4 regions of the Cellulomonas fulva genome follow, and region 1 is predicted to be linked to each of the others. Evidence: predicted binding sites of a transcription regulator. Region 1 holds the regulator's gene; each other region holds the start of a gene.

What was found. The regulator LexA, encoded in region 1, represses DNA repair genes until DNA is damaged. The targets are predictions, from matches to a motif close to TCGAACANNTGTTCGA.
Region 2: uvrA (excinuclease ABC subunit UvrA) is a predicted target of LexA. The motif match lies at 3,213-3,228, and genes of this name have one in related genera.
Region 3: ruvA (Holliday junction branch migration protein RuvA) is a predicted target of LexA. The motif match lies at 2,302-2,317, and genes of this name have one in related genera.
Region 4: KIN34_RS13280 (DUF222 domain-containing protein) is a predicted target of LexA. The motif match lies at 2,150-2,165, and genes of this name have one in related genera.

What each region holds. Positions count from the first base shown of each region.
Region 1 is NZ_JAHBOH010000002.1:577,319-582,172, reverse strand. It holds gene KIN34_RS16140 (S9 family peptidase) at 1-218, opposite strand, end outside; gene nrdR (transcriptional regulator NrdR) at 252-761, opposite strand; gene KIN34_RS16130 (LysM peptidoglycan-binding domain-containing protein) at 1,098-1,508, opposite strand; gene lexA (transcriptional repressor LexA) at 1,949-2,677, shown strand; gene KIN34_RS16120 (L-lactate dehydrogenase) at 2,908-3,882, opposite strand; gene KIN34_RS16115 (ATP-dependent DNA helicase) at 3,974-4,854, opposite strand, start outside.
Region 2 is NZ_JAHBOH010000001.1:2,759,829-2,764,682, reverse strand. It holds gene KIN34_RS12280 (OsmC family protein) at 1-292, shown strand, start outside; gene uvrA (excinuclease ABC subunit UvrA) at 321-3,182, opposite strand; gene KIN34_RS12270 (glycoside hydrolase family 15 protein) at 3,345-4,854, shown strand, end outside.
Region 3 is NZ_JAHBOH010000001.1:2,698,842-2,703,695, reverse strand. It holds gene yajC (preprotein translocase subunit YajC) at 1-197, opposite strand, end outside; gene ruvB (Holliday junction branch migration DNA helicase RuvB) at 397-1,434, opposite strand; gene ruvA (Holliday junction branch migration protein RuvA) at 1,532-2,155, opposite strand; gene ruvC (crossover junction endodeoxyribonuclease RuvC) at 2,378-2,938, opposite strand; gene KIN34_RS12000 (YebC/PmpR family DNA-binding transcriptional regulator) at 3,003-3,758, opposite strand; gene pdxT (pyridoxal 5'-phosphate synthase glutaminase subunit PdxT) at 3,766-4,371, opposite strand; gene KIN34_RS11990 (pyridoxal phosphate-dependent aminotransferase) at 4,395-4,854, opposite strand, start outside.
Region 4 is NZ_JAHBOH010000001.1:2,977,166-2,982,019, forward strand. It holds gene KIN34_RS13265 (AI-2E family transporter) at 1-919, opposite strand, end outside; tRNA gene KIN34_RS13270 (tRNA-Leu) at 1,065-1,147, shown strand; gene pdxH (pyridoxamine 5'-phosphate oxidase) at 1,237-1,914, opposite strand; gene KIN34_RS13280 (DUF222 domain-containing protein) at 2,180-3,862, shown strand; gene KIN34_RS13285 (HAD family hydrolase) at 4,026-4,715, opposite strand; gene KIN34_RS13290 (DUF3375 domain-containing protein) at 4,826-4,854, shown strand, end outside.

The sequences.
Region 1 (4,854 bases):
ACCCAGCGGCCGTCGGGCGAGACGTCCGGGGCGCTGTCCGCGTGCCCCCGGGTGAGCACGCGCGGCGCGCCGCCGTCGAGCGGGACCCACCACAGGCCACCGCGGTAGTCGTCGTCCGGGGCGTCCGGACGCGACACGGCGACGACCGCCGCCGTCCCGTCCGGGAGGACCGCGGGCGCGCCCGGGGCGCGCCAGAGGAAGATGTCGTCAGGGTTCACCCGTCGACCGTATCCCGCGCTCCGGCCGCTGGCTCAGACCTCGGTCGCCGTGGGCTCGTCGTCCGCCGCCGCGCGGCCCTCGCCCTCCGCGCGCTCGTCCCGCTCAGCGCGGAGCACGGTGATCGCCGCCTCGAAGTCCTCGAGCGAGTCGAACGCCTGGTAGACGCTCGCGAACCGCAGGTACGCGACCTCGTCGAGCTCGCGCAGCGGCCCCAGGATCGCGAGCCCGATCTCGTAGGCGTCGATCTCGGCCGAGCCCGAGGAGCGCAGCGTCTCCTCGACCTTCTGCGCCAGCAGCGCGAGGTCGTCCTCGCTCACGGGTCGGCCCTGGCACGCCTTGCGCACGCCGCCGGCGATCTTGTCGCGGCTGAACGGCTCGGTCGCGCCGGAGCGCTTCACCACCGACAGGCTCGTGGTCTCGACCGTCGTGAACCGTCGGTTGCACGCGGGGCACTGCCGACGGCGTCGGATCGAGGAGCCGTCGTCGGACGTGCGCGAGTCGACCACCCGCGAGTCCGGATGGCGGCAGAACGGGCAGTGCACCGGGGACCTCCGTGTCGTCGGCGCGGCGGATGCGCCCAGGTGACGCTAGGCCACGGCCCATCGCGCCGCAAGCGACGCCTCCGGCAGTCGCGCGAGGGGCGGCCGCCGTGTCCGGCGACCGCCCCTCCGGGACGCCCGTCCCGGGACGCGGGCCGACTCGCCTCGGCGCCGCGGTGCTGCGGGTGCGTGCGGGACGAGGTCCCGCACCGCGCGCGGCAAAAAGCCGCTCAGCGCCTCCCGCGCCTCACCGTTCGAGCCCCCCAGCTCCCGAGTGAGGTAAGGCTAACCTAGGGGGCTTGCTCGCGCGGCGCAAGTGCCGGTCACCGACCTCGTGCGTCAGCCGCGCGGGACCACGAGCTCCTGGCCCGCCATCACCTGCGAGCCCGAGAGCCCGTTGACGCGCACGAGCTCGCGAACCTGCTCGGCCACCGACTCGCCGGCCGCCCGCGAGGACTCGGCGATCCCCCACAGCGTCTCGCCGGACTGCACCACGTACCGGTCGACGTTCGGCGCGGCGTCGTCAGCCGCACTCGCCCGGGCCCCCGCGAAGAACGCGGCGGCGACCGCGACGAGTGCCAGCACGACGAGCAGGGCTCGGCCGCGGGCCGTGAGCCGGAGCTCGCCGCCGGCCGGCACCTGCGCACGCGCCTGCGCCCCGCGCGTCTGCGCCTGGCGCGCCCGCTCCGGCCGAGAGCCGTGCGCCGCCGTGCCTCGTCCGATCGCCGGGCCGATCACCATCGCGCTCATCTCGCCGATCCCTTCCTCGTCGCATCCGCGTCGCCCGCCGTTCCGGCGGGGCTTCGAACGCCTGTCCGTCATACGTCTGTTCGACGTACGTCTGTACGATGTCTACCAGAGGCCTCCGACACGCGTCCACAGATCTCGAACAGATGTTTGAGTTCCGTGCTCGGCCTGCGTAGGCTCGCTGACGAGGAACAGCGCACCACCGACCACTGACACGCACGCCGCGAGCACCTGGCACGTCACGGCTCGTTCAGCGGTCGTCGCAGGTCAGCGGCCGGGACGCGGCCGGAGCGGCCGGGCTTGGCCCGGCCCCGCCGGTCCAGCACACCGCGCGGGCCGGCAGGGACGGTGGCAGCGGTGGCGAGGACGGCACGGGCAGGCAACGGGCAGCGGACGGACAGGACGGGGTGGGGGACGACGTGGCAGACGACACGCAGGCGACGATCGACGAGGCGCGGGACGCGGGAGCGACCGTGCACGAGCTCGAGACGCCGGCCGGCGCGGACGGCCTGACGGCCCGTCAGCGGCTGGTGCTCCAGACCATCCGGACGTCGGTCGAGTCGCGCGGCTACCCCCCGAGCATGCGGGAGATCGGCGAGGCCGTCGGGCTCACGAGCCCGTCCAGCGTCAAGCACCAGCTGACCGCGCTCGAGCGCAAGGGCTACCTCCGCCGCGACCCGAAGCGCCCGCGCGCCATCGAGGTCGTGCAGGCGGACGACGCGCGCACGGTCGGCACGTGGGACGGCGTGCCGTCGGAGGTCGACCTCGGCGAGGGCGCGGGGCGGGAGCAGCTGCAGGCGCCGTCCTACGTCCCCGTGGTCGGTCGCATCGCCGCGGGCGGCCCGATCCTCGCGGACCAGGTGGTCGAGGACGTGTTCCCGTTGCCCCGGCAGCTGGTCGGCGACGGCGAGCTGTTCCTGCTGAAGGTGAGCGGCGACTCGATGATCGAGGCGGCGATCTGCGACGGCGACTGGGTCGTCGTCCGACGCCAGCCCGTGGCGGAGAACGGGGAGATCGTCGCCGCCATGCTCGACGGCGAGGCCACGGTGAAGACGCTGCGGCGCGCCGACGGGCACGTGTGGCTCCTGCCGCACAACGCCGCCTACGCGCCGATCCCCGGTGACGACGCGACCGTGCTCGGCCGCGTCGTCAGCGTCCTGCGGAGCCTCTGAGCCGTGCCCGGTCGGCGCCCCGACCCGCCGCCCGGCCTCGGCGCGCGCCTGCGTCGGGCGCTGGGCCCGGCAGTGCCGCCGCCTGCGGACGACGCGGCGGGGCCGGTGACGTCACCGCCCAGCCGGCCGTCTCGCGACGCGCCGACGTCCGAGGTGCGTCCGGGAGCCTCGTCCGCGGACGTCGAGGACGCGGACGACGACGAGGCCGCGCCGCCACGCCGGAGCGGCGGTCAGTAGCCGAACTGCCGGGCGACGTCACGCACGGCGGCCGCGGAGGCGCGCAGGCCCGAGAGCTCGTCCACCGACATCGGCACGGGCAGCCGGTCGAGCACGCCCGCGGCGCCCACGATCGACGGGACCGAGAGGCAGACGTCGTCGATGCCGTAGTAGCCGTCGAGGAGCGAGGACACCGGCAGGACCCGCCGCTCGTCCTTCAGCACGGCCTCGATGATCCGCGAGCCCGCCAGCGCCACCGCGTAGTTCGTCGCGCCCTTCCCCTCGATGATCCGGTACGCCGACTCGACGACCTCGCGCGCGATCTCGTCGCGCACGGTGGCGGTCAGAGGGCCGGTGCCACCGCGGCCCTCCCAGTCGAGCAGCGGGATCGCGCCGATCGACGCGGAGCTCCACAGCGGCAGCTCGGAGTCGCCGTGCTCCCCGGCGATGTAGGCGTGCACGTTCTGGACCGCGACGCCCGTGTGCTGCGCGAGCAGGTAGCGCAGGCGCGAGCTGTCCAGCACGGTCCCGGAACCGAACAGCTGGGACGGCGGCAGCCCGGAGATCTTCAGCGCGGCGTAGGTCACGACGTCGACGGGGTTGGTGACCATGACGAACACGGCGTCCGGGGCCACCTCCACGACCGACGGCAGCACCTTGCGCACCAGGCCGATCGTCGCCTCGGCGAGGTCGATCCGCGTCTGGCCGGGCTTCTGCTTGGCGCCCGCGGTGAACATCACGACGTCGGCACCGGCGCAGACCGCGATGTCGTCGGAGCCCACCACCTCGGCCATCGACATGAACTGGATCCCGTGACCCAGGTCGAGCGCCTCGGCCTCCACCTTGGCCGTGTTGATGTCGTAGAGCGCCACGGTCCGCGCGGCGCCGCGCATCAGCGCCGCGTACGCCATGGTCGACCCCACGGCCCCGGCGCCGACGATCGCGAGCTTGGACCTGCGCCGCAGGTGCGGGCGGGCCGTCAGAGCCATGTCGTCGTCGTCCCGGGGCGTCAGCCCGGTCGTCGGGTCGGTCATCAGGCCTCCACGGTCGGGCTGCAGCGTGCCTGGTCAGGCTAGCGGTTCAGGCGTCGCGCAACCGCGTGAGCGCGGCGAGCGCGACGTCGCGGTCGGTGGTGCGCCAGAACGGTGGCATCGAGCGCGCCAGGTACTCGCCGTACCGAGCCGTCGCCAGGCGCGGGTCGAGCACCGCGACGACGCCGCGGTCCTGGGGCCCACGGACCAGTCGCCCCGCGCCCTGCGCGAGCAGCAGCGCGGCATGGGTCGCGGAGACCGCCATGAAACCGTTGCCGCCCGCACGTGCGACGACGTCGGAGCGCGCGGACCGCACGGGGTCGTCGGGGCGCGGGAACGGGATCCGGTCGATGAGGACCAGCCGGCACGAGCGCCCCGGCACGTCGACGCCCTGCCACAGCGCGAGCGTCCCGAACAGGCACGTCGCGTCGTCGGCCGCGAACTGCGCGACGAGCGTCGGGAGCTGGTCGTCGCCCTGGAGCAGGACCGGCACGTCGAGCCGCTCGCGCATCGCCTCCGCGGCCGCCGCGGCGGCCCGGCGCGACGAGAACAGGCCGAGCGTCGCTCCCCCGCTGGCCCGCACGAGCGCCTCGATCTCGTCGAGCTGGGCGTCGGTGGCGGGCTCGCGCCCGGGCGGCGGCAGCCGACGGGCGACGTAGCAGATGCCCTGCCGCGGGTAGTCGAACGGGCTGCCGACGTCGAGCCCGCGCCAGCGCAGCGGCCCCTCCGGCGTCTCCGGGGCGGGATCCGCGCCCGGCACCGTCGTCGGTCCGACCGGCTCGGCGTCGGGCCGAAGCTCGAGGCCCACCGAGCGCGCGGTCGGCTCGAACGAGCCGCCGAGAGCGAGGGTCGCCGAGGTGAGGACCGCCGTGCGGTTCGCGAGCAGCTGGGTCCGGACCAGACCGTTGACGGCCAGCGGCGCGGCGTGCA
Region 2 (4,854 bases), on a different contig from region 1:
GCACCTCGCCGCCTCGGCGGGCCTGGTCGTCGTCGGGTACACCGACGCGGCGTCCGGCACGATGCGGATCGAGGCCGCGGGCCACGGCCAGTTCACCGAGGTGGTGCTGCGCCCCCGCGTGACGGTGCGCACCTCGGTGCTCCCGGACGGGCGCGCGGTCGACGACCAGGTGTTGGCGGACCTGCACCATCGCGCGCACGAGCACTGCTTCATCGCGCGCTCCGTGAACTTCACGGTGCGGCACGAGCCGGCGCCCGTCCAGCTCGAGCGCCGCGACGCCCCGGTGGGCTGAGCGCCGCGAGGAGCCCGCGCGGAGCGCGTCACGCCGAGACCGCCTCCCGCACGGGCTCCAGCACCTCGGCGAGGAACCGGCCGGTGTGGCTGGCCGCGACGCCCGCAACCTGCTCGGGCGTCCCCTCGGCGATCACCTGCCCGCCCCCGGAGCCGCCCTCCGGGCCCATGTCGATCACCCAGTCGGCGTTCTTGATGACGTCGAGGTTGTGCTCGATCACGATGACCGAGTTGCCCTTGTCGACGAGCGACTGCAGCACCCCGAGCAGCTTGCGGATGTCCTCGAAGTGCAGGCCCGTGGTCGGCTCGTCGAGCACGTAGACCGTGCGTCCGGTCGAGCGGCGCTGCAGCTCGGTCGCGAGCTTCACGCGCTGTGCCTCGCCGCCCGACAGCGTCGGGGCCGGCTGACCGAGCCGGACGTAGCCGAGGCCGACGTCGACGAGCGTGGTCAGGTGCCGGCTGATCGCCGGGACCGCGGCGAAGAACTCCGCGGCCTCCTCGATCGGCATGTCGAGCACGTCCGCGACCGTCCGGCCCTTGAAGTGCACCTCGAGCGTCTCGCGGTTGTACCGCGCGCCGTGGCAGACCTCGCACGGGACGTAGACGTCCGGGAGGAAGTTCATCTCGATCTTGATCGTGCCGTCACCCGCGCACGCCTCGCAGCGCCCGCCCTTGACGTTGAAGGAGAAGCGACCGGGCGTGTAGCCCCGCACCTTCGCCTCCTCGGTCTCGGCGAACAGCCGCCGCACGTGGTCCCACACGCCCGTGTAGGTCGCGGGGTTGGACCGCGGAGTCCGGCCGATCGGGCCCTGGTCCACGTGCACGACCTTGTCGAGGTGGTCGAGACCGGTGACGCGCTTGTGCCGCCCCGCGACGCGACGGGCGCCGTTGAGCTCGTTCGCCATCACCGTGTAGAGGATCGAGTTGACGAGCGTGGACTTGCCCGAGCCCGACACCCCGGTCACGGCGGTCAGCGTCCCGAGCGGGAACGACACGTCGATGTTGCGCAGGTTGTGCTCGCGCGCGCCGTGGACCGTCACCTGGCGCTTGCGGTCCACCGGGCGGCGGTCCGCGGGCATCGGGATCTGCCGTCGGCCCGACAGGTACGCGCCGGTGACCGAGCGCTCAGAGGCCAGCAGCCCGGCGAGGTCGCCCGAGTGCACCACGTGCCCGCCGTGCTCGCCGGCGCCCGGACCGATGTCGACGATCCAGTCGGCGGTGCGGATCGTGTCCTCGTCGTGCTCGACGACGATCAGCGTGTTGCCGAGGTCGCGCAGCCGCGTCAGCGTGTCGATCAGGCGACGGTTGTCCCGCTGGTGCAAGCCGATCGACGGCTCGTCGAGCACGTACAGGACGCCGACGAGGCCGGAGCCGATCTGCGTCGCGAGCCGGATCCGCTGCGCCTCGCCGCCCGACAGGGTCGCCGCAGGCCGCGTGAGGGAGAGGTAGTCGAGGCCGACGTCGAGCAGGAAGCCGAGCCGCGCCTGGATCTCCTTGAGCACCTGGGCCGCGATCTGGCGCTCGCGCTCGCCCAGCTCGAGCGTGTCGAGGAAGCTGCGCGCCTCGTTGATCGGCAGCTCGCAGACCTCGGCGATCGACCGGCCGCCGACCTTCACCGCGAGGACCTCCGGCTTGAGCCGCGCGCCACGGCAGACCGGGCACGGGACCTCGCGCATGTAGGCCTCGTACTTCTCCTTGCTCCAGTCCGAGTCGGTCTCCGAGTGCCGCCGCTCGAGGAAGGTCACGACCCCCTCGAACCCGGTCGAGTACTGCCGCTCGCGTCCCCAGCGGTTCTTGTACCGGACGTGCACCTCGTGGTTGCGGCCGTACAGCACCGCGTCGCGCGCACGCTGCGGCAGCGCACGCCACGGGACGCTCGTCGAGAAGCCCATCTCCTCCGCCAGCGCGGTCAGGACGCGCCCGAAGTAGTCCGAGGAGATCTGGGCCCACGGCGCGACCGCACCGTCGTCGAGCGACAGCTCGTCGTCGGGCACCACGAGGTCCGGGTCCACCTCGAGCCGCGACCCGATGCCCGTGCACTCCGGGCACGCGCCGTACGGCGCGTTGAAGGAGAACGTGCGCGGCTCGATCTCGTCGAGCGTCAGCACGTGGTCGTTGGGGCAGGCGCGGTTCTCCGAGAACCGCCGCTCCTTGCCCGGGTCCTCCGCGTCCGCGTCCACCAGGTCGATCACGACGAGCCCGCCCGCGAGACCGAGCGCGGTCTCGACCGAGTCGGTGAGCCGCCGCTGCACGCCCTCACGCGAGACGAGGCGGTCGACGACCACCTCGATGTCGTGCTTGAGCTTCTTCTCGAGCGTCGGCGGCGACGTCAGCTGGACGACCTCGCCGTCCACCCGGGCGCGCGCGAAGCCCTTGCCCTGCAGCTCGGTGAACAGGTCCGCGTACTCGCCCTTGCGTCCGCGCACCACGGGCGCGAGGACCTGGTAGCGCGTGCCCTCGGGCAGCTCCAGCAGGCGGTCCACGATCTGCTGCGGCGTCTGCGCGGTGACGCGCTCCCCGCACTCCGGGCAGTACTGCGTCCCGGCGCGCGCGAACAGCAGGCGCAGGTAGTCGTACACCTCGGTGATCGTGCCGACGGTCGACCGCGGGTTGCGGTTGGTCGACTTCTGGTCGATCGAGACCGCCGGCGACAGGCCCTCGATGAAGTCGACGTCGGGCTTGTCCATCTGCCCGAGGAACTGGCGCGCGTACGCCGACAGCGACTCGACGTACCGACGCTGACCCTCGGCGAAGATCGTGTCGAACGCCAGGGACGACTTGCCCGAGCCCGACAGGCCCGTGAAGACGATCAGCCGGTCCCGGGGCAGATCGAGGTCGACGTTGCGGAGGTTGTGCTCGCGGGCGCCCTGCACCACCAGACGTTCGTTCACGGCTGGGAGTCTACGTTCCGGCACTGACAGTCGCACACTCGTTCGACACCGGTTCGCCCTCGGCGCAACCCCCGGGCAGGGGTGCCTCGCGCGGCACGTCGGCGCGCAGGCAGCCCCGCCCGGCGTGCCGAACGCGACGGGTCACGCGATCCTGGACGGGCCATGCAGACGAACCACGCCACGCAGACTGACCACCCCGCGCGCACGAACCACGTCACGCCACCCGACGCGGCTCACGACCCCGAGCCGCTGCCCGTCCCCATCGGGGAGTACGCCGTGCTCGGCGACGGCCGCACCACGGCGCTGGTGTCGCGCCGTGGCTCGGTGGACTGGCTCTGCCTGCCGCAGATCGACTCGGGCGCGTGCTTCGCGCGGCTGCTCGGCACCGAGGACCACGGGCGCTGGCTCCTCACCGTCCCCGACGCCGCGGAGGTCACCCGCCGGTACGTCGGCGACTCGTTCGTCCTGGAGACCACGTACGTGTCCCCCACGGGCACCGCGGTCGTCACCGAGGCGATGCCGTTGAGCGACGACCGCGCGGACGTCGTGCGCCGGATCGACTGCACGCAGGGCGAGGTGCGGGTGCTGCACGAGTGGATCGTGCGGTTCGGGTACGGCGCGGTGGAGCCGTGGGTCACGCGCGTGGACGACGGTGGCCGCCCCGCGATCCGCGCGGTCGCGGGCCCCGACTCGCTGCTGCTGCGCGGGACGCGCCTGCCGCGGGCCACGGACCACCGGCACCGGGACGAGCTGACGATGAGGGAGGGCGAGTCGCTCGAGCTGTCGCTCACCTGGATCCCGTCGTGGTGCCCGGCGCCGCCGGTCCTGAGCATCCCGGACCGGATCGACACCACCCGCATCGCCTGGGGCCTGTGGGCCCGCGACTGCGCCTACGACGGGCCGCACCGCGAGGCGGTGGTGCGCTCGTTGCTGGTGCTGCGGCTGCTCACCGACTTCGAGACCGGCGGGATCGCCGCCGCGGCCACGACCTCGCTGCCCGAGGACTTCGGCGGCGCCCGCAACTGGGACTACCGGTTCTGCTGGCTGCGCGACGCCGCGCTCACGCTCGAGGCGCTCGTCGAGCAGGGCTTCCTGGAGGAGGCCACGCAGTGGCGGGACTGGCTCCTGCGCGCCGTGGCGGGCGACCCCGCGGACCTGCAGATCATGTACCGGGTCGACGGCGGGCGCGAGCTCCTGGAGCGCGAGCTCGACCACCTGCCGGGCTACGCCGGCTCGCGGCCGGTCCGGATCGGGAACGCGGCGGTCGGCCAGGTGCAGAACGACGTGCTGGGCGAGGTGATGTCGGCGCTCGAGGCCGCGCGCGTCGCGGGCATCACGGACACCCCGGCGTCGTGGTCGCTGCAGTGCCACCTGGTCGAGGAGCTCCTGGCGCACTGGACCGAGCCCGACCGCGGGATCTGGGAGGTGCGCGGCGACCCCCGGCACTTCGTCCACTCCAAGGTCATGGCGTGGGCCGCGGTCGACCGGGCCGTGCGCGGCGTCGAGCTGCACGGCCTGTCCGGTCCGGTCGAGCGCTGGCGCGCGGTGCGCGACGAGATCCACGCCGACGTCCTGGCGCACGGCTGGGACGACGAGCGCGGGACGTTCGTGCAGGCGTACGGCGCCCGGCACACGGACGCCGCGCTCCTCCAGATGGTGCAGGTCGGGTTTC
Region 3 (4,854 bases), on a different contig from region 1:
GAGGCCGTCATCACCTCGTCACCCGGCGCGAGCTCGTTGCGGAACTCCCGCTGCGCGGCCTGCTGCTTGCGCGTGCGCCGCGACATGAACCAGAAGGCCACGACCGCGAGAGCGAGGATGAGGAACATCGAGTAGCCACCGCCGCCACCCGAGGGGGCGGAGGTGTCGGCCGCGAGTGCGGCGCTGAGCAGAGTCACAGCAGGTCCTTCGGCGTTGACGTGTTCGGGGCAGTGTAGGCGCAGCGGCCCGCCGCTCCAACGTACGGCCCACCACTCGGGTTCCCCGGCACCGCGCGACGGAGGTGAGCGGGCCCGTGCCTGCGCGCGGGAGCGAGCTCAGGAGAGAGCTCAGGAGAGCGGCGGGCGTGTGCTCTGGAGCAGGCTCAGGAGCACACGCTCAGGAGAACAGCGTGCCGGTCTCCGGTGGCGGCGTGAGCCCCAGGTGCGCCCACGCGGCGGGCAGCGCGACCCGACCGCGCGCGGTCCGCCCGACGAGCCCCTCGCGCACCAGGAACGGCTCGGCGACGGTCTCGACCGTCTCCGGCTCCTCACCCACGGCGACCGCGAGGGTCGTCAGACCGACCGGTCCCCCGCCGAACCGCAGGCACAGCGCCTCGAGCACCGAGCGGTCGAGCCGGTCGAGCCCGCGCTCGTCGACTTCGTACACCTCGAGCGCCGCGCGGGCGGCCGCGAGGGTGAGCCGGCCGTCGCCCCGCACCTCGGCCCAGTCGCGCACGCGGCGCAGCAGGCGGTTCGCGATGCGCGGCGTGCCGCGGGACCGCGAGGCGATCTCCCGCGCCGCCGCACCCGCCAGCGGGACGTCGAGCAGCCCGGCCGAGCGCAGGAGCACCTGCTCGAGCTCGTCGGCGGCGTAGAAGTCCAGGTGGGCGGTGAACCCGAACCGGTCCCGCAGCGGAGCCGGCAGCAGGCCGGCGCGGGTCGTCGCGCCGACGACCGTGAACGGCGGCAGCGCGAGCGGGATCGCGGTCGCGCCCGCCCCCTTGCCCACGACGACGTCGACGCGGAAGTCCTCCATCGCGACGTACAGCAGCTCCTCCGCGGGCCGTGCCACCCGGTGGATCTCGTCGAGGAACAGCACCTCGCCCTCCTCGAGCGAGGACAGCACCGCGGCCAGGTCACCGGCGTGCTGGATCGCGGGGCCGCTCGTCACCCGCAGCGACGTCCCGAGCTCGGCCGCGATGATCATGGCGAGCGTGGTCTTGCCGAGCCCCGGCGGACCCGAGAGCAGCAGGTGGTCCGGCGCGCGACCGCGGCCCCGCGCGGCCTCGAGCACCAGGGAGAGCTGCTCGCGCACGACGCGCTGGCCGACGAACTCCGCGAGCCGTCGTGGCCGCAGTGCCGCCTCGGCCGCCCGCTCGAGGTCGTCCGCACCCGGCCGCACCAACGAGTCCGCGGGCAACCGCTCGGTCACCAGGCCGTCGCCGTCCTCGTCGTGCGCCCCGCCGTACCCACCGGGCACGGCGTCGGACCCGGCGTCGGACCCGGCGTCGGGACCGGCGCGACCAGCGCGGTCAGCCACGTCCGCCGCCCAGGGTGCGCAGGGCGGCCCGCAGGAGGCCGGGCACCTCGTCCGCGGCGACCGGTCCGGTCACGTCGGCCAGGGCCGTGCCCACGGCCTCGTCGGCGGCCTTCTGGTTCCAGCCCAGCCCGACGAGCGCGTCCACCACCTGCTGACGGTGGTCCCCCACCGGCAGCGCCGGCGCGGCGCCGGCCACCGCGCCGCCCTCGGGGGCGGGCGCTCCCAACCGGTCCTTGAGCTCCAGCACGATCCGCTGCGCGCCCTTGCGGCCGATGCCCGGGACCCGCTCGAGCGCCTTGAGGTCCTCGCCCGCCACGGCGCGCCGCAGCCCGTCCGGGGTGTGCACCGCGAGCATCGCGAGGGCGAGCCGCGGTCCCACGCCGCTCACGGTCTGGACGACCTCGAACACCTCGCGCTCGTCGTCGTCGACGAACCCGAACAGCGTCAGGGAGTCCTCCCGGACGACCAGGGAGGTGTGCAGCGTCGCCTCCTGACCCACCCGCAGGTGGGCCAGCGTCGCCGGCGTGGCCTGGACGAGCATGCCGACCCCGCCGACCTCGACCACCGCGGCGTCGAGCCGCACCGCCAGCACCGCACCGCGCACCGAAGCGATCACGTGCGCCCTCACCTTCGTCGTCCGGTCCCGTGCCGCCGCCCTCGGCACCGGGCTCAGGTCTGGTCTCAGCTCTGGTCTCAGCTCTGGCCTCAGCGCTGGTTCAGCAGGGGCAGCCCCGCTGCCGCGGCCCAGCCTGCCACACGCGGGCGAACACACGTACGAAGACACGCCCCATCGCGCGACCCCTCGGCGCGGTGCGTCACCGGCGCGCGGCGCGCTCCGTCACCGGCGCGCGGCCTGCTCCGCAGCCGCCCACGCGCGCTGGGCCGCCGTCATCGACGAGGCCGGTCGCTGCGGCGCGCCGAGCGCGCCCGCCGGCCGCCACAGGTGGCAGATCGCGAGCGCCAGGGCGTCGGCCGCGTCGGCCGGCCGCGGCAGGTCCTCCAGCCGGAGCAGCCGCGCGACCATGGTCTGCACCTGCGCCTTGTCCGCGCGCCCGCTGCCCGTCACGGCCGCCTTCACCTCGGACGGCGTGTGCAGCGCGACCGGGATCCGACGACGCGCGGCGGCCACCATCGCGAGGCCCGCGACCTGCGCGGTGCCCATCACCGTGCGCAGGTTGTGCTGCGCGAAGACCCGCTCCACCGCGACCGCGTCCGGCGCGTGCTCCTCGAGCCACTCCTCGATGCTGCGCTCGATCACGAGCAGGCGCTGGTCCACGTCGAGCCCGGGCGCCGAGGTCGCGACCCCGACGTCGACCAGGCGCGCTCGCCGACCGGGCAGGCCGTCGACGACACCCAGCCCGCACCGGGTCAGGCCCGGGTCGACTCCCATCACGCGCATGCACGCATGGTCGCACCCGGCGCCCGACGGACGGGGACCGACCCGCCGCCGCGGCGGCGCGCGGTCAGTCGTCCTCGAGCTCCGCCATGACCTCGTCGGACGCGTCGAAGTTCGCGTAGACGTTCTGCACGTCGTCCGAGTCCTCGAGCGCGTCGACGAGGCGGAGGATCTTGCGTGCGCCCTCGGCGTCCACCTCGATCTGGGTGGCCGGCCAGAACACGACGTCCGCGGAGTCGTACTCGATGCCCGCGTCCTGCAGCGCGGTGCGCACGGGGACCAGGTCGGTCGCCTCGCTCAGCACCTCGAACTGCTCGCCGAGGTCGGTGACCTCCTCGCCACCGGCGTCGAGGACCGCCTCCATGACCGCGTCCTCGTCCGTGCCCTCCTTGGGGACGATGACGACGCCCTTGCGGCTGAACAGGTAGGAGACGGAGCCCGGGTCGGCCATCTGGCCGCCGTTGCGCGTGAACGCGACGCGGACGTCGCTCGCGGCGCGGTTGCGGTTGTCCGTCAGGCACTCGACCAGCACCGCGACGCCGCCGGGGCCGTAGCCCTCGTACATGATCGTCTGGTAGTCGGCGCCGCCGGCCTCCTGGCCGGAGCCGCGCTTGAGCGCGCGGTCGATGTTGTCGTTCGGGACCGACGACTTCTTCGCCTTCTGGATCGCGTCGAAGAGCGTCGGGTTGCCCGCGGGGTCACCGCCGCCCGTGCGGGCGGCCACCTCGATGTTCTTGATGAGCTTCGCGAAGAGCTTGCCGCGCTTCGCGTCGATCACGGCCTTCTTGTGCTTCGTGGTGGCCCACTTGGAGTGACCCGACATCGGCTGACTACCCCTGGCTCTGGCGGACGATTTCGACGAACAGGCGGTGCACCCGGGTGTCGCCCGTGACCTCCGGGTGGAACGAGGTGACGAGCAGCGGTCCCTGGCGGACCGCGACGATCCTACCGGCGGCGGGACCCCCCTCGACCCGGCCGACGACGGTCGCCCGGGGACCGACCTCCTCGACCCAGGGCGCGCGGATGAACACCGCGTGCAGCGGGCCGTCGTCGATCCCGTCGATCGTCAGGTCCGTCTCGAACGAGTCGACCTGCCGGCCGAACGCGTTGCGCCGCACCGTCACGTCGACGCCGCCCAGGGTCTGCTGCCCTTCGATGCCGCCCTCGACGCGGTCGGCGAGCAGGATCATCCCCGCGCACGAGCCGTACGCCGGCATGCCGGCCCGCAGCCGCTCGCGCACGGGCTCGAACAGCTCGAAGGCGCGCAGGAGCTTGTCGATCGTCGTCGACTCGCCGCCCGGGATCACCAGGGCGTCCACCGCGTCGAGCTCGCTCACGCGCCGCACGGTGACCGCGCGGGCGCCGACCGTCTCGAGCGCGTGGACGTGCTCGCGCACGTCGCCCTGCAGAGCCAGCACACCCACGACAGTCGTCACGACGTCCGATCCTAGGTCGAGCGTCAGCGCGACGCCGCCGCCCGTCCGGCGCCGCCCGATCCGGCGGCCAGGTGGTCCGCGAGCCGCCCCAGCCCCTCGACCAGCTGCGCCCGGGGTGCGGCGAGGCTGATCCGGACCATGCCCTGAGCCGCCGCGCCGAACGTGCTGCCGGGCGCGACCGCGACGTGACGGTCTGCGAGCAGCGAGCGCGCGAACGCCTCGGTGTCCGGTGTGCCGACGTCGACCATGAGGTAGAACGCACCGTCCGGCTCGACGAAGCGCACGCCCCGTCCCGCCAGGAGCGCGACGGCGGCGTCGCGGCGGTCCCAGTAGGACTCGACGGACTCGTGCACCCACTCCTGGGGACCCTCGAGCGCGGCGAGGGCCGCGCGCTGGCTCGTCGTGGCCGGGCAGGCGACGGTCGCCTCGGCGAGGTGCCCGAACGGCTCGAGCAGGTCGTCGCTCGGCAGGACGACGTAGCCC
Region 4 (4,854 bases), on a different contig from region 1:
CGGACCAGAAGCCGTTCGCCGCGAGCGCGACGACCATCGCCACGACCATGGCCGCGGGCGCGCCGACGAGCGGGATGAACGCGCCGATGAAGACGAGGACGGCGAGCGGCGCGGCCAGCGGGACGCCGATGACGAGCAGCAGGATCGCGGCGAGCATGCCGTCGGTCACCGCGATGATCACGGTGCCACGCGTGTAGCCGGAGAACGTGTACCAGCCGGCGCTGCCGGCCTCGATCCAGCCGGAGCGGAAACGGCTGGGCAGCTGGTTGAGGAACCAGGTCCACATGTCCTGGCCCCGGGCCAGGAAGAACACCGTGCAGAAGATCGCCAGCGCGAGCGCGGTGAAGATCTCGACGACCGACCCGGCACGCGCGGCGGCCTGCGCCGCGAGGTCGCTCGCGTGGTCCTGGACCCACTGCTGGGCGTCGCCGATCCACCCCGCGATCTGCTCGGAGGTGATCGTGAACGGCAGCTTGCCGCTCTCCAGGAAGTCGGTGATCTGGGTCAGGCCCTCGCTGAACTGCTTCGAGAGGTCCTCCCACTCGTTCACCACCGAGTAGCCGACGTACGTCAGCAGACCCGCGAAGAACAGGAAGCCCGCGAGGATCGCGAGACCCGTCGCCAGGAACCGCGGCATGACCCGCGCGAACAGCTCGACGAGCGGGCGCAGGACGGCCGTGAAGACCATGGCGAGGAAGACCGCGATGAACAACAGCTCCACCTGCGCGGTCGCGTAGAACACGAGCCCGACCGCCGCGACGACGACGATCAGCCGCCAGGACACCCCCGCGAGCCCGCGCAGCCAACGCGGCGCGTCGTGCTCGATGCCGTATCCGGAGGGGTTGCGGCGTGTTCCCGCGACCCGCCGCCCGGGCGGCGGCAGGTACTGCGGCGCACCCCGTTCGCCGACCTCCGCCATGCGCGCTCCTCCTCGGTGGTGCACCCCCTGCGCGGGGTCCAGAGTGCCGAGTCTGCCCCGCGGAGCCGATGCGTGCCCGGCCGACTCACCGTGCTATCTTTTCTGCCGCACCGCGGGGCGCCTACGGGTTCCTCCTGGTCCACCTGTCCGGGTGGCGGAATGGCAGACGCGCTAGCTTGAGGTGCTAGTGCCCGAAAGGGCGTGGGGGTTCAAGTCCCCCTCCGGACACTCGTTGAGACAGCGACGACGAAGGCCCCCGATCCCGCCGATCGGGGGCCTTCGTCGTCCGGTCGTCGCGCTGCGGCGGCGGACTCGGCTCAGGGCTGGCGGCGCTCGACGCGCCAGGCCGAGGGCTCCCCGAGGTCGCCCGGCGCGACGCGCACGTAGACCAGACGGTCGTGCAGCCGGTCGCGGCGGCCTGCCCAGAGCTCGACCTCGTCGCACGTGACGCGCCAGCCGCCCCACGCGTCGGGCACCGGCACGTCGTCGGGCGAACCGGTGTCGGGGAAGCGTGCCGCCGCGGCCGCGTACGCCGCGACGAGCGCGGCGCGGTCCGCGACCGGCTGGGACTGGTGGGACGCCCACGCCGAGACGCGCGAGCCCCACGGGCGTCCGACGAAGTACGCCGTCACCTCGTCGCGCGGCAGCGGGACCGCCGTGCCGCGGAACCGGATCGCGCGGTGCATGGCGGGCCACGTGAGCGCCGCGGCGAGCCGTCCGGTCCGGGCGATCGCCGTGCTCTTCGCCGACCGCAGGTCGGTGACGAAGCCCGGTCCGCGTTCGTCGAGGAAGCGCAGGAGGACCGTGCGGACGTCGGGCGCCCCGGCGGCGTCGACGGTGGCGACGGACATCGCGGTCGGCTCCGGCACGTCGCCCGCCGCGGCCTGGCGCGCCCGCGCCGCGGCCACCCAGTCGCGCACGATCGTCAACGGCGCGGCCGGCAGCTCGCGCTCGTCGAGCCCCTCGCCGGCGTACTCCCAGTGCTCCACGTCCACGCCCGCAGCGTAGGCGCACAGGGTCGCCGAGCACGCGCGGGATCGTCGGAGATCGCCGGTGACCGCGCCGGAGCGCCGACGGTCTCGCGGCTCCGCCGGCGCTCGGTGGCGGACGCCCGCGCGGACGAGCTGGCGCGCAGCCTCGCCTGACGGGGCGCGAAGGCCGCCCGCCGTCCGGCGGTCCCGTGCGCGGCGACGGCCGTGCGCGACTGTCCCCGCCCGTGTCAGTGGCCGATGCAACACTTGTTCGAAAGGAGGGTGGACCGTGACGACGACAGCGATCGCAGAGCCGGACGTGGACGCCGACGACGCGACTCGAGCCCGGGTCCGGACCGGGGTCGGGCCTGGCGTCGGGCCGAGCGCCTGGCCAGGAGTGGTGCTGCCGACGCTCGCGGTCCCCGGTGCCGGTCGGGCGGCACCGGTGGAGGCGTCGTGGCCCGTCCGACGCTTCCCGCTGGACGATCCCGAGCCGACCGACCTGGTCGTCCGGCTCGCGACCGGGTCGCGCGGGCCGGTCGTCGCGGACGCACGCGAGATCGAGCTGGTCGACCTCGTGGTGGGCTGGCAGCAGCTCATCGGGCTGGCTGTCGCCGAGCAGGCGCGCGTCGTCCGCGAGCTCGACGCCCGACGCACCGCACGGCCGGGCGCGCTGGTCGCCGAGCTCGCCGCTGCGCTGTCGTTCACCTCGACGTCCGCGCACGTGCTGGTCTCACGCGCCCGGGAGCTCGGCGAGCTGCCGGGCGTGGACCGCGCGCTGCGCGGCGGAGCCATGGACGCGCGCCAGGTGGACGTCCTCCTCGACGAGCTCGCGCTCCTCACGGCCGGCGCGCCGAGGGGCTCCGACGACGACGCCGACGGCGCGGACGACGCGGACGGCGCGGACGACGCGGACGGCGGACTGGACGTGGCCGCGCGGGAAGCGGCGCGGCAGCGCGTCGCCGAGTCGGTGGCGCGCGATGCCGACGGGCTGACGACGACTCAGCTGCGACGTCTGGCGCGGCGCGGCGTCATCGCGGCCGATCCTGCGGCGACCCGCGCGCGCACCCGTCGGTCGGTGGCGGACCGCAAGGTCACCGTCGAACCGGCCCCCGACGGCATGGCCTGGATCACCGCCTTCCTCCCCGCGGCCGACGCCATGGTGGTGCGCACCGTCCTGGACGCCGCGACGGACGTCCGGGACGCCCTGGACCGGCGCACGCGCGACCAGCGCCGCGCAGACCTGTTCGCGAACGTGTTCGCCGCGATCGCGGAGTCCGGGGAGCTGCCGTGCGGCGGAGCGCTGCCTCGACGCCGCGGTGCCCGCCCCCACGTGCAGGTCACGGTCGCGGCCACGACGCTGCTCGGTCTGGACGAGAACCCCGGCGAGCTGGCCGGCTACGGCCCCGTCCCCGCGGAGGTCGCTCGGCACATCGCGGCCGACGCCACCTGGCGCCGTCTGCTGACCGACCCGGCGACCGGCGCGCTCGTGGAACGCGGCGTCGACACGTACCGGCCCGGCGCGGTCCTCGCGGGACACGTGGTCGCCCGCGACGTGACGTGCACCTTCCCCGGCTGCGTACGGCCGGCTCAGAGCGCCGAGCTCGACCACATCGTCCCCTACCGCCCCGCCCGCAGTCGGCCGACAACGCCAGGCAGGACCGCCGTCGCCGACCCGGGCGCGGGCGCAGCCTCAGGTACGGACGAACCCGCAGGCACAGGCACAGGCGCGCGTGAGCACGTTCAGCGCCAGACCAGCGCCGAGAACCTCCACGCCGCGTGCAAGGGACATCACGATCTCAAGACCGACGGGCACTGGAAGGTCGAGCGCACCCGGGGCGGCGGCGTGACGTGGACGAGCAGCGCTGGCATCACCTATGCGCACCATCCCGAGCCGGTCCTCGTCGACGCACGCGCATGGCTTCACTCGCCCCCTGAGCCGCCACCCGACCTCGGCCCGCCGCCCTTCTGACGGAGGCGGCCGCACGCCCCGCGAACAAGGCCGCGTCCCACGACACAGCCGCGCCCTACGAACACAGCCGTGTCCCACGAAGCAGCCGCGCCCCCCACGAACACTGCCGCGTCCCACGAACACTGCCGAGCGCCAGGGGCCGGCGCGCAGCCTGGTCAGCTGGTCAGCTGGTCGGCCGGGCGACCAGGGGGCTTGCGTCGAGATCGGCGAGGAGCGCCGCGACGTCGTCGTACACCGCGATCGCGCCTGCGCCGGTGAGCTCGTCGTCGCCGATGCCGCCGCTGCGCACCGCGACGCAGGGCACCCCCGCGCGCCCGGCTGCCTCGACGTCCCAGACCGTGTCGCCCACGAACACGGCCTCATCCGGTGCGGCGTCGGCGGCCTCGAGCGCCACCTGCACGAGGTCGGGCTCCGGCTTCGCGGACTCGACGTCCCCGCCTCCGGTGACGTCGTGCAGCTCCTCCTCCACGTCGAGCACGGCGCGCAGCCGCTCGAGCTCGTCGGGCGCCGCTGACGTGGCGAGCACCGGCCTCGCTCCGCGGTCCGCGAGCGCGCGGACCAGCTCGCGGGCGCCGTCGAAGGCGCGCAGCCGGTCGGTGTCCTCCGCGTAGTACGAGGAGTGCGCGTCGACGACCGCCTCGCGAACCCGGTCGGCGTCGTCGCCGGCGAGCTTGTCGACGAGCTGCGTCGACCCCATGCCGATCGCCCGGTGCACCCGCCAGGCGTCCACCGCCATGCCGACATCGGCGAACGCGCGCACCCACGCGTCCACGTGCAGGTAGTTCGAGTCGACGAGCGTCCCGTCGACGTCGAGCAGGACGACGGGCTGGGTACGCGGCTGTGGGGTGACCATCCCTCAGTGTGTGCCGCGCACGCGGTCCCCGCGACGTGCGGCCACCCCGGCCCTCCCCGGGCGTGGCGCCGGTGCGGACGACGAGCGTCGTGCACCTAAGGTGTCCCGCGATGATCACGCGTGCCGAGGGGGCGTACCT